Linked DNA regions of Pedobacter ginsengisoli. The protein of the gene in region 1 binds, or shares a complex with, the protein of each later gene. Links are inferred from orthologs where the notes say so. Each region holds a gene or a part of one and is shown in the gene's direction. Other genes may lie near its edges.

Region 1 (7,519 bases):
TCTTTGATGTATATTAATATTTCAAAAAATTAATATAGGCTATCATGAAAGAAAAACCAGATACTCTGGAACAGGCCGTATTAACTGAATACAAATACGGATTTGTAACAGACATAGATACAGACGTAATTGCCAAGGGGCTTAATGAAAATACCATCCGACTTATTTCAAATAAAAAGAACGAGCCGGAATGGATGTTAGATTGGCGACTTAAAGCTTACAACCATTGGTTAAAGCTGGAAGAACCAAAATGGTCGAACGTTAAGTACCCTGAAATCAATTATCAGGATATAATATATTATGCGGCTCCAAAGCCTAAAAAGCAGCTGAACAGCCTTGATGAAGCCGATCCGGAATTACTCGCCACATTTGAGAAACTCGGAATCTCTCTGAACGAACAAAAAAGACTTACAGGAGTAGCGGTAGATGTGGTAATGGATAGCGTTTCTATAGCTACCTCATTTAAAGAACAACTTTCGGAAATAGGTGTAATCTTCTGCTCAATCAGCGAGGCAATACAACAGCATCCCGAGTTGGTAAAAAAACATCTTGGATCAGTAGTTCCCATGACCGACAATTATTTTGCGGCCTTAAACTCTGCAGTGTTTACCGATGGATCATTCTGTTATATTCCTAAGGGAGTACGTTGCCCAATGGAGCTTTCAACCTACTTCCGCATCAATACAGAAAATGCGGGGCAGTTTGAACGTACTTTAATTGTAGCCGAAGATGAAAGCTATGTAAGCTATCTTGAAGGATGTACCGCTCCAATGCGCGATGAAAACCAGTTACATGCGGCAGTGGTAGAACTGGTAGCACATACAAAGGCTGAGATCAAATATTCAACAGTACAAAATTGGTATCCAGGCGATAAGAACGGCATGGGCGGTATATACAACTTTGTAACCAAACGTGGTATTTGTAAGGGAGATAATTCTAAGATCTCGTGGACCCAGGTCGAAACCGGTTCAGCAATAACATGGAAATATCCTAGTGTAATTCTAAAAGGCGATCATTCCATTGGCGAGTTTTATTCAGTAGCATTTACAAATAACCATCAACAAGCAGATACGGGAACAAAAATGATTCACCTTGGCAAAAATACAAGGAGCAGAATCGTATCCAAAGGAATCTCTGCTGGCCATAGCCAAAACAGCTACAGAGGATTAGTCAGAGCCAGCAAACAGGCCACCAATGCACGTAATTATTCGCAATGCGATTCTTTATTGTTAGGTGATAAATGCGGTGCGCATACCTTTCCCTATATAGAAGTTAAAAATAAAACTGCAATTGTAGAACATGAGGCAACTACTTCAAAAATCGGAGAAGATCAGCTATTTTATTGCCAGCAAAGAGGCATTGATGCAGAAACTGCAGTAGCCCTTATTGTAAACGGCTTTGCCAAAGAAGTAATGAATCAGTTGCCAATGGAATTTGCCGTTGAAGCACAAAAACTACTGGCCATCAGCATGGAGGGCAGTGTAGGTTAAACAAAATTTATAAGAATTATGCTATCAGTAAAGAATATACACGCAAATATAGACGGAAGAGAAATTTTAAAAGGAATTAACCTGGATATTAAACCCGGTGAGGTACATGCTATTATGGGGCCAAATGGTTCAGGAAAAAGCACCCTGGCCTCTGTACTCGCGGGCAGAGAAGAATATGAAGTTACAGAAGGTGATGTTTCTTTTTTAGGTAAGGACCTGCTTGAGCTATCAACCGAAGATAGAGCCAGAGAAGGCTTATTTCTAGCCTTTCAATATCCTGTAGAAATACCAGGTGTAAGTACTACCAACTTTATAAAAGCTGCCGTAAACGAAAAGCGTAAATATCTTGGTCAGGAACCTCTAGATGCCGTTGCCTTTTTAAAGATGATGAAAGAAAAGATGGCCCTGGTTGAGATAGACCAGCGTTTATTAAGCCGTTCAATTAACGAGGGCTTCTCTGGCGGAGAGAAAAAACGTAACGAAGTTTTCCAAATGGCCATGCTTGAACCTAAACTTGCCATCATGGACGAGACTGATTCCGGTTTGGATATTGATGCACTTCGTATAGTTGCAAATGGCATCAACAAGCTCAGAAGTCCTGATCGTGCAATATTGCTGATCACTCATTATCAACGTCTGCTTGATTACATCCAGCCTGATTTTGTACATGTGCTTTACAAAGGCCGTATCGTTAAATCGGGCACCAAAGAGCTGGCACTTGAGCTGGAAGAAAAAGGATACGACTTTATTACTGATGATATTGATTTAGCTGCCAATTAGCAGCAGTCCATTTAAAAGACTTTACAATGAACAATATAACTTATTTTAAAGATCAGTTTGAACAGCTACAGGAAGCAAATCCTAAAGATACAATTGCCAGTTTAAGGCAAAACGGATTTGATGCATTTAATAAAGATGGAATTCCTACTTATCGTGATGAGGATTGGAAATATACAAATGTAAGCAGCCTGTTCGATAAGGAATATCAAATAGCAGAAAACTCTACAATTACTTTGGCGGATATTGATGCTATCAGATTACCTGGCTATAAACAAGCCAATGAACTCGTATTTGTAAACGGCCGTTTTATAGCCGATCTCTCTACCATCCGTTCAGACACTACAGACCTTATTGTTTTACCCCTTGAAGAAGCTGCCAAAAGCGAATATAAGGATGTTGTTGCGGCGCACCTAAACCAAAGTGGCAAGTACTTAAACGATGGTATCCAAGCTTTAAATACATCTTTTATCAATGGTGGTGTTTTCGTTCATGTCCTTAAAGGTAAAGAACCGGAGCATCCTGTTTATTGCTATCATATTTTAGATGCCAGGCAAAACCCGGCACTTGCACAACCAAGAAGTCTGATTTTGGTTGATGAAAGTAGCAGACTACAGTTAACAGAAAGCTATACTACCCTTGGCTTGTCAGATAGTTTTAACAACCAGGTTGTAGAAGTTGTGGTTAAAGAAAATGCTTACGTAGAGTATTATAAAATTCAAAACGACACGGCAAATGCCAGTCAGGTAAGCAGTACTCATATCAGGCAAATTGGTAGAAGTTATGTACATACAGTAACCATTACGCTTAGCGGGAATATTGTACGCAACAATATGAACCTGATACTTGATGCAACAGGTAGCGAGACCCATCTTTATGGTTTGTATTTTCTAAAGGGCAAAAGCCATGCAGACAACCATACCCTTATAGACAATTTAAAACCAAACTGCTTTAGCAATCAATTGTATAAGGGAATTGCTGATGATAACGCTACTGCCGTATTTAATGGTCGCATAATGGTTCAGCCAGATGCACAAAAAACCAATGCTTATCAAAGCAATAAAAACATTCTCTTGTCAGAAAATGCCACCATAAATACGAAACCGCAGCTTGAGATTTTTGCAGACGACGTTAAATGCTCACATGGATGCACTATAGGTCAGCTAGATGAAGAAGCAATGTTTTATTTAAGGGCAAGAGGCATCCCAAAAGAAAGTGCTGAAGTGCTTCTATTACAAGCTTTTGCTGCCGACATTGTTGACCAGATTAAGCCCGAACCTTTACGCGGTTACGTTTCTAAACTTATCTATGAACATTTAGCAATTCAATAATATGGCTATTTCAGATCTCAGACAGCAGTTCCCAATACTTAGCCGCACGGTTAAGGGCAAACCTTTGGTGTATTTCGATAATGCCGCTACCTCACAAAAACCGCAAGTTGTTATTGATGCACTTACGCATTATTATACGCATTACAACGCCAATATACACAGAGGCATCCATACCCTTGCAGAAGAAGCTACAATGGCTTACGAAGCTACCCGCCATACTGCACAAGAGTTTATAAACGCTGCATCTGAAGAAGAAATCATATTTACCCGAGGTACAACAGAAGGGATTAATCTGGTTGCTAATACCTGGGGCCGACAAAATATTATGCCCGGCGATGAAATCATTATTTCGGGCATGGAGCACCATTCCAACATCGTTCCATGGCAAATACTTTGCGAAGAAAAAGCTGCTGTTCTAAAGGTTATCCCCGTTAATGATAATGGGGAACTTTTAATGGATGCCTACAAAGCTTTACTTAGCAACAAAACAAAATTAGTGTCTGTTGTTCATGTTTCTAATTCATTAGGCACAGTTAATCCAATTAAAGAGGTCATCGAAGCAGCACATCAGGTTAATGCTAAAGTATTAATAGATGGAGCACAATCAGCTGTACATCTTGATATAGATGTACAGGAAATGGATTGCGATTTTTTTGCTTTCTCTGGCCATAAAGTATATGGCCCAACAGGTGTTGGTGTGCTTTACGGCAAGAAGGATTTACTACAAACAATGCCTGTTTTTCAGGGCGGCGGTGAAATGATCAAGGAAGTTACCTTCCAAAAAACTACATATAATGACCTGCCTTATAAATACGAAGCAGGCACACCTAATATAGCCGACACCATTGCATTAAAGGCTGCACTCGATTTTATTAAAGAAACGGGAAAATCTAACATAAGAGCTCACGAAGAAGAATTACTTACTTACGCCACAGCTCAACTGCAAGCAATTCCGGGCCTTACCATTATTGGTAATGCTAAAGAAAAAGTAAGTCTGGTGTCTTTTATCATTAAGAACATACACCCTCAGGATGTAGGTGTTTTACTGGACAATCAAGGAATTGCAGTTAGAACCGGCCATCACTGTACACAACCTTTAATGGCGCGTTTTGGCATTCCGGGTACCATAAGAGCATCCTTTGCCCTTTACAACCAAAAAGAAGAAGTAGATGCGCTGATTACAGGTTTGCATAAAACCATAAAAATGCTTTCATAATGAATATTAAGCCGATACATGAAATAGAAAAAGAGATAATTGAGGACTTTGCGCTGTTTGATTCCTGGGAAGACAAGTATGAGTATATTATTGACATGGGCAAAAAACTACCAGTCCTAGACGATGCGTACAAGCTTGATGAAAACAAAATAAAAGGATGCCAGAGTACCGTTTGGCTTGTAGCCTCTTATGAAGATGGCAGTGTATTTTTTAAAGCTGATAGCGATGCAGTAATTGTAAAAGGCCTGATCAGTATGCTTATAAAAGTACTATCCGGTCACAGCCCTGCAGAAATTATTGAGGCGCGACTAGATTTTATAACAGATATTGGCATGATGACTCATTTAGCACAGACCCGTTCTAACGGCTTACTATCAATGATAAAGCAAATGAAAAATTACGCTATCGCCTTCCAAACGGTTAGCACTCAAAAAACTGATCATAAATAAATTAAAAGATCATGGATAAAGAAGAATTAAAACAGAAAGTGATCGATTGCCTGCAAACCATTTACGATCCGGAAATTCCTGTAAGTATTTATGAACTGGGACTTATCTATGAAACAGAGATATTGCCCCCGCTCAACAACGTACAGATTGTAATGACACTTACAGCTCCCGGATGCCCTGCTGCACAATCTATCCCTTTAGAAGTAGAGCAAAAGGTAAAAGAAATTGATGGAGTAAATGAGGTTACTGTAATTGTAACCTGGGAACCGGCCTGGAACAGAGGCATGATGTCGGAAACAGCAAAGTTCGAATTAGGAATGATGTAATTATAATAAACAATGAAAATTACTGCTCAGGAAGAATATGGCTTAAGGATACTACTCCACATCGCCCGACATGGCGAAAAAGAAGGAGCAAGCATTCCTATGATTAGTGATGCAGAGGGGCTTTCTGCGGCTTACGTGGCGAAACTTACGCGTACCCTTCGCCTTGCGGGTTACATAAACAGCACACCAGGCAATAAAGGCGGATACATATTGGCTAAACCCGCCGAAGACATAAATATTAATCAGGTAATGAAGGTTCTTGGTGGTTCTCTATACAGCAATAAATTCTGTGAAGATTACTCAGGCGCCTTAAAACTATGCACCAACTCTGTAGATTGTTCTGTTCGTTCTTTATGGCAAATGATTCAAATGTCAGTTGATCAGTTATTGAACAATATTTCATTAAAGGAACTTATCAGCACTGAACAAGAATCTAACCTTCAGATAATTAACAAAATAAACGCCTTAAAAATGGCTAAACTCTAAAATGTAAAAGGGCGGCAAACTATAAAGTTGCCGCCCTTTTACATTTTATCAATTTACACTAAAGGTTCTTCATACTTATTGCTTTTAAGCGAGCAGAAGGCTCTGTAAACACAAAATAAACATTGTATTTACCTTTAAGCGATTCAATATCAGCAACTGTATTTAAACTACCGCTTTCTTTCGAAGATGACTGACCTATAAGTTTTCCGTCAGGTGAATCAATACGAACCTCAATTTTACCTGTCGATGTCTTATCAGCACCAACAAATTCAATCTTCTTAATATCCGTTAAGTCAACTTTATTTAGTTGCAGATAAGCACCTTTAACCTTAGCAGTTGCTACAGATTTATTGTCGTTAAAGCTAACTTCACTAGCGTTATCCGTATTGTTAACAAGTACATAAGGATGGCGCAATACAACAATATCCTCTCCAAACTGTGCAGGAGCTAACTTGGTACCATGATCTTTATAAGCAGCTCTAAAAATAAAGCTTCCTTTGTTTGGCTGGTCTGGTTGCACATTTGTAGTGTAAGAACCAGTAACCGGCAACGATTTCTGTGCAGTTTTCTTTTCGCTAAAACTCAATACATATTTAACAATAGAATTTACTTCAGCGGTCGACATTGATGAATGTGCAGGCATCATTGCATCACCCCATACACCTGAACCACCGTCAATAACTTTTTTGGTAAGCCTTCCTTCTGCAGTTTTATCTCCTTTATACTTTAAAGCCACTTCGGTAAATGATGGGCCTAAAGATTTAGTATCTACAGCATGGCAAGCATTACAGTCACTTTTCTTGATTAAAGCTTTTGCTTTAGCATACTGAGCAGAAACATCAAACTGATTCTGATTTTGCGCAACAACAGTTAAATCATATCCCTCAGACAAGTAATTGATGGCTACAGAAACCTGAGAAGCAGGTATCCTTTTATCAGCCAGGCTTCCATCCTCTTTATCTGTAACACTAACAGCATAATTGATTATACTGGCAGGGAAATAAAAGCTTGAATTTCCTTTTGTAAAGTTAAACTTAACTACAGGCGTTGCATTTCCGGCCACAAGCTCCAGCGATTTGCTATTTTTTGCGCCATGCGGATCAGTAACCGTAAGCGTAGCTTTGTAAACACCGGCTGCTGCAAGCTGTACCTCAGGATTAGCAGTTTTAAATGTTTGCTTTAACACACCACCTTTAGTAATTTTCCATTCGTATTTTAATACATCGCCATCACTATCAGTTGTACCTGCCGAAGATAATTTAACTTTTAATGGTAAAGCTCCAGCTGTTTTATTTGCTGCAACCTGTACCTGAGGTTTACGGTTACCGCCATTAAACTCAATTTTAATTAACTCTGCTTCCGGATTATCCTTAAAGTACCCATTTCCGTATTCAAGCACATATAAACTACCGTCAGGGCCAAACTTCATATCAATAGGCCCCCT
Region 2 (7,573 bases), 1.9 Mb from region 1 along the record:
GCCAGCCGTAATCATGCCTTTGGGTGGGTTGCTGAAGAAGCTGTTGATTACTCACGTGAACAAGTAGCCAAATTAATTGGCTGTACAGAAAAAGAAATCATTTTTACTTCGGGTGCTACAGAGGCCGACAATCTTGGAATAAAAGGTGTTTTTGAGATGTATCAGGATAAGGGTAATCATATCATTACTGCTACAACTGAACACAAAGCTGTATTAGATACTTGTAAACATCTGGAAAAATCTGGTGCAAAGGTTACTTATCTTAAGGTTAAAGAAGATGGCCTTATTGATCTTCAGGAACTTGAAGCAGCAATGACTGATCAAACGATTCTTGTAACCATTATGTATGGAAACAATGAAATAGGCGTTGTTCAACCAATAAAAGAAATATCTGCAATTGCTCATAAATATGGCGCATTATTTATGACAGATGCTACCCAGGCAGTTGGTAAAATCCCTGTTGATGTAAATGCTGATGGCATTGATCTTATGGCATTTTCTGCTCACAAAATGTATGGTCCTAAGGGAGTAGGTGTACTTTACGTACGTCGTAAAAATCCAAGGGTTAAGGTTACCGCACAAATGGATGGCGGCGGCCACGAACGTGGTATGCGTTCGGGTACATTGAACGTACCTGGTATTGTTGGTCTTGGTAAAGCTTGTGAACTTTGTCGTTTAGAGATGGATAGTGAAGCTAAACGCTTATCTGGTTTAAGAGATAAACTTGAATCCTCATTAGCTCAAATGGAAGAAAGTTATGTAAATGGTAACGTTGAACACCGCTTACCTCATGTTGCCAACATTTCATTCAAATATGTTGAAGGTGAGGGTTTAATGATGGCTATGAAAGACCTTGCCGTTTCATCTGGCTCTGCTTGTACTTCAGCGTCTTTAGAACCATCTTATGTTTTAAAAAGCCTGGGATTGTCGGATGATCTTGCTCACTCTTCTATCCGTTTTGGATTAGGTCGTTTTACAACAGAAGAAGAAATTGACTATGCAATAGAAAACACCAAAAAAGCAGTGAACCACCTTAGAGACCTTTCTCCACTTTGGGAAATGTTTAAAGATGGTATTGACTTAAGTAAAATTGAGTGGGCTGAACACTAATGATAAGTATGATTTTGGATTTACGAATTACGATTTCAATCTAAAGTCAAAATATAAAAGATAAAATTTAAAAGGTTTTGGAGATCGTAAATCTGAAATCATAAATCAAGAATAAGATGGCATATTCAGAAAAAGTAATGGAACACTATACCAACCCTAGAAATGTTGGTACTTTAGATAAAGATAGTAAATCGGTTGGAACAGGCCTTGTTGGTGCACCTGAGTGCGGCGACGTTATGCGTTTACAAATTGAGGTTGATGATAACAACGTAATCACAGATGCTAAATTCAAAACATTTGGATGTGGATCTGCAATTGCATCATCTTCACTTGCAACTGAATGGTTAAAAGGGAAAACTGTTGATGAGGCATTAGCAATTGACAATATGGATATTGTTGAAGAATTAGCGCTACCTCCGGTAAAAATCCACTGTTCAGTATTAGCTGAGGATGCTATTAAATCAGCAATTAACGATTATCGCGTTAAAAACGGGATGGAACCATTTGAGTTAGCTAAATCTCATCACTAAGTAGTGTATGGAGTACTGCAATCAGCAGAATTACTTTATACTAACTGCTAAATATTATTAAAATGATTACAATAACAGAGAAAGCAAAGAATAAAATTGATCACCTTATGCAAGATGGGCATATGGATAACAGCTATTTCTTGCGCGTTTCAGTTAAAGGTGGTGGCTGTTCAGGATTATCATATAATCTGGACTTTGATAACGAAGAACAAAAAGGAGATCAGTTTTTTGAGGACAAGGGTATTAAAATAGCCCTGGATATGAAGTCCTTCTTATATCTGGCTGGTACTGAACTTGATTTTTCTGATGGTTTAAATGGAAAAGGCTTTAATTTTAACAACCCAAATGCCAGTCGTTCTTGTGGTTGCGGAGAGAGTTTTTCTGTTTAACATACATTTCACTATATTTGTAGAGGGCGCTTTTAGCGCCCTTTTTTATTATCAAAATGTGCCTTGCAATGCTGGTTGCATTTTTAAAAGGAAAAGTTTATCATTGCTTTAACAAGCTAACCAATCATACAATATGGTATCATTCAACGAGTCTTCTACAGTTCCCAGTTTACTGCGAAATGTAGTTGAAAATATTCACAAACCGGAAGAGACCTTTCTTATAGACAAAAAGAGTTCAGAATGGGAAGAAATATCGTTCAAAGAAACTCTTGACAATGCAGATGCGGTTTCATTGTTCTTTTTAAATAAAGGAATAAAAAAAGGTGACAGAATGGGACTAATGATAGAGAACTCACCAGAATATGTTTATTATGATCAGGGAATACAACAGATTGGAGCTATCAATACATCAATATATCCTACCCTTTCTGAACATGAAGTAGAATATATCATTAATGATTCTGGTATCAAAGCTATCTTAGTTGGGAATACCTTCCTTTATAAAAAAATTCTTAAAATTTCTGGTAACTGCAGACAACTAAACTACATAATCCCTGCTTTTGCAGAATACACAAAAGTTACTGTTCCGGAAGATTTTAATGCGGAAATTATTAGCTTTGAAGAAGTACTTAATGCCAAAAAAAACCTTACAGCTGACAAACTAACGGAGATACAAGAGATAAGGAACTCGCTAACCCCTTCAGATATATCAGCATTGATTTACACCTCTGGAACTACCGGCACCCCTAAGGGAGTGATGCTTTCACACAGCAATTTTGTTGAGAATGTAAAAGTTTGCCTGCAACAGATTCCTGTTATTGATGAAACTGAAACCTTCTTATCTTTTTTGCCATTATCACATGTTTTTGAACGTACTGCAACTTACCATGTTTGCTGTGCTCAGGGATGCAAAATTGCCTTTGCTCAAAGTTTAGAGCTCCTGGCAAAAAATATGGGCGAAATAAAACCCACAGTAATGAATTGTGTTCCAAGGCTATTAGAAAGGATTCACGATAAAGCGATAAAAAGTGGGACAGCCGGCGACGGACTAAAGTCTAAAATTTTTCTTTGGGCACTTGAAACAGGGAAAAATTATCGTCACGAAAAAGAAAAAGGAAAAACTCCCGGTATATTTCTTTCTATGAAACGCTCAATCGCCGAGAAACTTGTTTTCAGCAAAATAAAAGAGAAAACAGGGGGCAGATTAAAATTTATGATTTCGGGCGGAGCAGCCTTACCTAAAAATGTTGGCGAATTCTTTGGAAACCTTGACATAAAAATACTTGAAGGATTTGGATTAACGGAGACTTCGCCAGTTATGTCGGTAACTGAATACCACCGACAGGTGTATGGAACAGTTGGACGCGTAATTCCAGGCATTGAAATTGGAATTCAGGATGTTGAAACCAAAGAAATGATTAATATCCAAACACATGAATCTTTTGATCCAAATTTTGAGTGTGCTGAAGGAGAAATTATAGTTAGAGGCCATTGTGTTATGCAGGGCTATTTTAACAAGCCAGCTGAAACCGCTGAAGCTATTGACAAACACAATTGGTTCCATACAGGTGATATTGGGAGATTTTACAAAGGGAATTTACAAATTACAGATCGATTAAAAAACATGATCGTAAATGCTTATGGGAAAAATGTTTATCCTACTCCTGTAGAGAATATATACCTTAAAAGCCTTAAAATAGATCAGCTATTTTTAATTGGGGACAAAAGAGAATACCTTACTGCTATCATTATTCCCAACAAAGAAAATCTTCAAGAAAGATTTAAACTTCCTGAATCATTTTTTCAAAAGCCTGAGCCATTTATTATAGAAAAAGAAATTATAGATTGGATAGGACAGGATATTAAAAAACTTTCTGGAGAACTTGCAAAATTCGAACGAATCAAGAATTTTAAAGTTAAGCGTAATCCTTTTAGTATTGAAGAGGGTGAAATAACACCAACTTTAAAAGCTAAAAGAAAAGTTCTTGAAAAAAAATATGCAGAAACTATTAACCAGATGTATAATGAGTCTGTTGATGCAGATTAATATACTTTCAACACCTAATTTGTTTTGCAGTGAATATTCCTATTTAATACAAGTAAAAAAATGCTGCAAATACCTATTTTTGCATAATTTCAAAATACAATACAAATAAAACTATACGGCTCAATGCCGGATATAAAAGATATATGAGTACAGGACTATCAGAATTAGAATTATTGCGCCGTAATTCACTAAATCAGTTACGTGAATTAGGGATAAACCCCTACCCTGCAGAAGCATTTGAGATAAATGCTTCTGCAGCCGATATTTTAGCAAACTACGAGCGAGACAAAACTGCATATAAGAACATTAGTATAGCTGGTAGGATAATGACACGTCGTATTATGGGAAGTGCTTCATTTGTTGAAATACAAGATTCTACAGGAAGAATACAGGTTTATATAAAGAGAGATGATATTTGTCCGGATGAAGACAAATCTCTTTACAATACTGTTTTCAAAAAACTACTTGATTTAGGAGATTTTATAGGTATTAAAGGTTACGTTTTTACCACTCAAACAGGTGAAATTTCTGTTCATGTTACAGAGTTTAAGCTACTTTCAAAAGCTTTAAAACCTTTGCCTATAGTTAAGCGCGATGAAGAGGGTAATATATATGATGGATTTACTGATCCTGAATTACGTTACAGACAACGCTATGTTGATTTAACGGTAAATCCGGGTTTTAAACAGATCTTTATCAATCGATCTAAAGTTATCAATACTATGAGAAATTATTTTGATAACCAAGGCTGGATGGAAGTAGAAACGCCAATACTACAACCTATTCATGGTGGTGCTGCTGCCCGTCCTTTCAATACGCATCATAATACTTTAGATATGCCGCTATACCTTCGTATAGCAAATGAGCTTTATTTAAAAAGACTTATTGTAGCAGGATTTGATGGAGTATATGAGTTTGGTAAGATGTTCAGAAATGAGGGTATGGACCGCACGCATAATCCAGAGTTCACCTCTATGGAAATCTATGTGGCTTATAAAGATTATATCTGGATGATGAGTATGGTAGAAGAATGCCTTGAAAAAGTAGCAGAAACTATTCATGGCTCTGCGGTTGTGAAGGTCGGCGAACATGAAATCAACTTTGAAGGACCATATGAGAAATTGACAATGTATGAGTCTATTCAAAAATATACTGGCATAGATGTTTCTAACATGACCGAAGAGGAACTGAAAGAAACTTGCAAAAGTTTAAATGTTGAAATAGATGATTCTATGGGCCGGGGAAAACTTATAGATGAACTATTTAGTGAGAAGGTTGAAGCTAACCTAATCCAACCTACTTATATTACTGACTATCCTTTAGAGATGACCCCGCTTGCTAAAAAACACAGAAGCAAAGAAGGCTTGGTAGAAAGGTTCGAATTGTTTGTAATGGGCAAAGAAATTGCAAATGCTTATTCAGAGCTTAATGACCCAATTGATCAAAGAGAACGTTTTGAAGATCAATTGAAATTAGCAGCCAGGGGTGATGATGAAGCAATGGCTATGGATGACGATTTTATCCGTGCTCTTGAGTATGGGATGCCTCCAACCTCAGGTTTAGGAATAGGAATAGACAGATTAGTAATGTTGATGACTAACCAATCTACTATCCAGGAGGTATTGTTCTTCCCTCAAATGAGGCCTGAGAAAAAAGCAAAGGTAACCACCGATGAAGATTTCGTAAGTGCAGGCGTTCCTGCTGAATGGGTTCAGGTGATTAGAAAAATGGGAATCAATACAATTGAAGAGTTAAAAGGAGCTAATCCAAACAAGGTTTTCAATGATCTTGGGGGATGCGTAAGAAACTTAAACTGGAATTAACCATGCCTTCAAAAGAAGACGTAACCGCTTGGTTTTCTTAACATAGAGATAACACAAACTTAAAGGCCTGCTACATAAAATCTTAGCAGGCCTTTTCTATTTTTAGGGCGTATTAAAATTGATAAATTATGAATAGCTCAAGCCTTGAAATAACAGAAAAAGAATACTGTATAAAGCTAAGTAAAGAAGCATTTGATTTGACTTTAATCCGTCAGCTAATTACAAGAATACAGTCAGAACAATTGTTCTTTAGCAGAAAGAAAGATTATCTTGAAGATGATATCATCAGCAGAACTTCGGAACACTATGAACCAAATGAGAACTTTGACAGATTAAGCGAAAAATAAAAAGCCACATTTGCATGTGGCTTTAAGTTTCTCTTATCTGTATCGTACCTGTTGTTGTCTATCCATCATTCCAAGCTGATCCTTCATTTGTTTTATCTGATCAGCAAGTAGCTTATTCTTATCTGCCTTCTTTGCTTCAGTCAGATACATTTGTGCTTCTCTCTTATTTCTTTTTGCCATAGATATTCCAGCTAAACTTAATTTAGCTAAGGCAATATTATGATCCATATGCAGACCTAAAGAAAGTGCTTTCTTAAAATATTTTTCTGACTGCATAGGAGCCTTTCTAGACTCAATAAGACCAATCAAAAGATTATAATAGCCCTGTTGAACCCGAATTAATTGCTTTTCATAATTGGTAATTCTTTTTAAGAAGGCTTCGGCCTTAACCATGTTGTCCTTTCTTAAAAACCACTGAGCAAGCAGCATATTCTCATTATAAAAATAGGTTACAAGAATTAGGATACCAATAAAAACACCAAGAATACCCCATCCCCAGAAACTGAAAAACATAAGTGCTATAGAAGCTCCCAACACAACAAAACCTAAAATAAGACGAACTATATTTGGCATATCCTTTTATATTTTTTTTGCAAATATCGTGTTTAAATACCAAAAAACAGATTTAAAATTATAATTTAAACAAAAAAGAAATCATGTTCCTTTCATGTTTTACCTAAAGATTTTCAAAATATGAATAGATTTACAAATCTTTAATTATGGAAACCACAGCGCCGCATATTAATAAGCAAGTAGAAGATTCCTCAACTGGCGAAATCATTCTATTAAATACCTGTACCCGTGATGCTATAACAACATTTCCATCTATGAGGAAAATGTATGACAATGGGTACTCAAAATATATTCCTGAATCTGGTGCTTTAAACGAAATAGAGCTTTTATTAAAAGGCAAAACTATTACCATTGTTTTAGGAACATGGTGCGGTGATAGCCGTGAACAATTACCCCATTTTCTAAAAACGACAGATGCATCGTCGCTTGATAAAAAAGACATAACTTTTATCTGTGTAGATAGAACAAAAAAAGCGGAAAATGGGTCATTAGAGAACTTAAATATAGATCGTGTACCAACCTTTATTATTTATGACGATGAAAAAGAGCTCGGTCGGATTATTGAAAAACCAATTATAAGTATTGAAGAAGATTTGGCACTTATATTATCAAAAAACTAAATATGTCGATTACTTTAGAGAAGAGCTGGCTTAAAGAACTAGATGCCGAATTTGAAAAGAGCTATATGAAAGATCTAAAAACTTTCTTACAGCAGGAAAAGCAAAAAGGCATCACAGTATACCCTAAGGGATCA

The links.
Region 2: the proteins of CPT03_RS10575 (region 1) and iscU are in contact, whole or in part, in a solved structure (PDB 5XT5), measured with the Bacillus subtilis proteins. The link is inferred for Pedobacter ginsengisoli from one-to-one orthologs.

What each region holds. Positions count from the first base shown.
Region 1 is NZ_CP024091.1:2,567,089-2,574,607, forward strand. The notes cover bases 2,828-5,706. They hold CPT03_RS10575 (cysteine desulfurase), read left to right. Parts: upstream 2,828-3,599; coding sequence 3,600-4,814; downstream 4,815-5,706. Other genes in these bases: sufD (Fe-S cluster assembly protein SufD), read left to right, coding at 2,828-3,598; CPT03_RS10580 (SufE family protein), read left to right, coding at 4,814-5,263; CPT03_RS10585 (iron-sulfur cluster assembly protein), read left to right, coding at 5,275-5,589; CPT03_RS10590 (RrF2 family transcriptional regulator), read left to right, coding at 5,602-5,706. Also shown: Fe-S cluster assembly protein SufB, read left to right, coding at 45-1,490; Fe-S cluster assembly ATPase SufC, read left to right, coding at 1,509-2,270; more of sufD, read left to right, coding at 2,297-2,827; more of CPT03_RS10590, read left to right, coding at 5,707-6,075; CPT03_RS10595 (PQQ-dependent sugar dehydrogenase), read right to left, coding at 6,134-7,519. UniProt on the Bacillus subtilis protein: Type II cysteine desulfurase that acts as the initial step in the SUF-like Fe-S cluster assembly pathway.
Region 2 is NZ_CP024091.1:678,696-686,268, reverse strand. Bases 1-2,933 are described here. They hold iscU (Fe-S cluster assembly scaffold IscU), read left to right. Parts: upstream 1-1,226; coding sequence 1,227-1,640; downstream 1,641-2,933. Other genes in these bases: CPT03_RS02785 (AMP-dependent synthetase/ligase), read left to right, coding at 2,163-2,933; CPT03_RS02790 (HesB/IscA family protein), read left to right, coding at 1,703-2,029; CPT03_RS02800 (IscS subfamily cysteine desulfurase), read left to right, coding at 1-1,110. Outside these bases: more of CPT03_RS02785, read left to right, coding at 2,934-4,076; CPT03_RS02775 (hypothetical protein), read left to right, coding at 6,028-6,246; CPT03_RS02770 (hypothetical protein), read right to left, coding at 6,280-6,819; CPT03_RS02765 (thioredoxin family protein), read left to right, coding at 6,966-7,439; ung (uracil-DNA glycosylase), read left to right, coding at 7,442-7,573. UniProt on the Bacillus subtilis protein: Part of the SUF-like system that mediates the biosynthesis of iron-sulfur (Fe-S) clusters. Acts as a sulfurtransferase and thus transfers sulfur from SufS to SufB.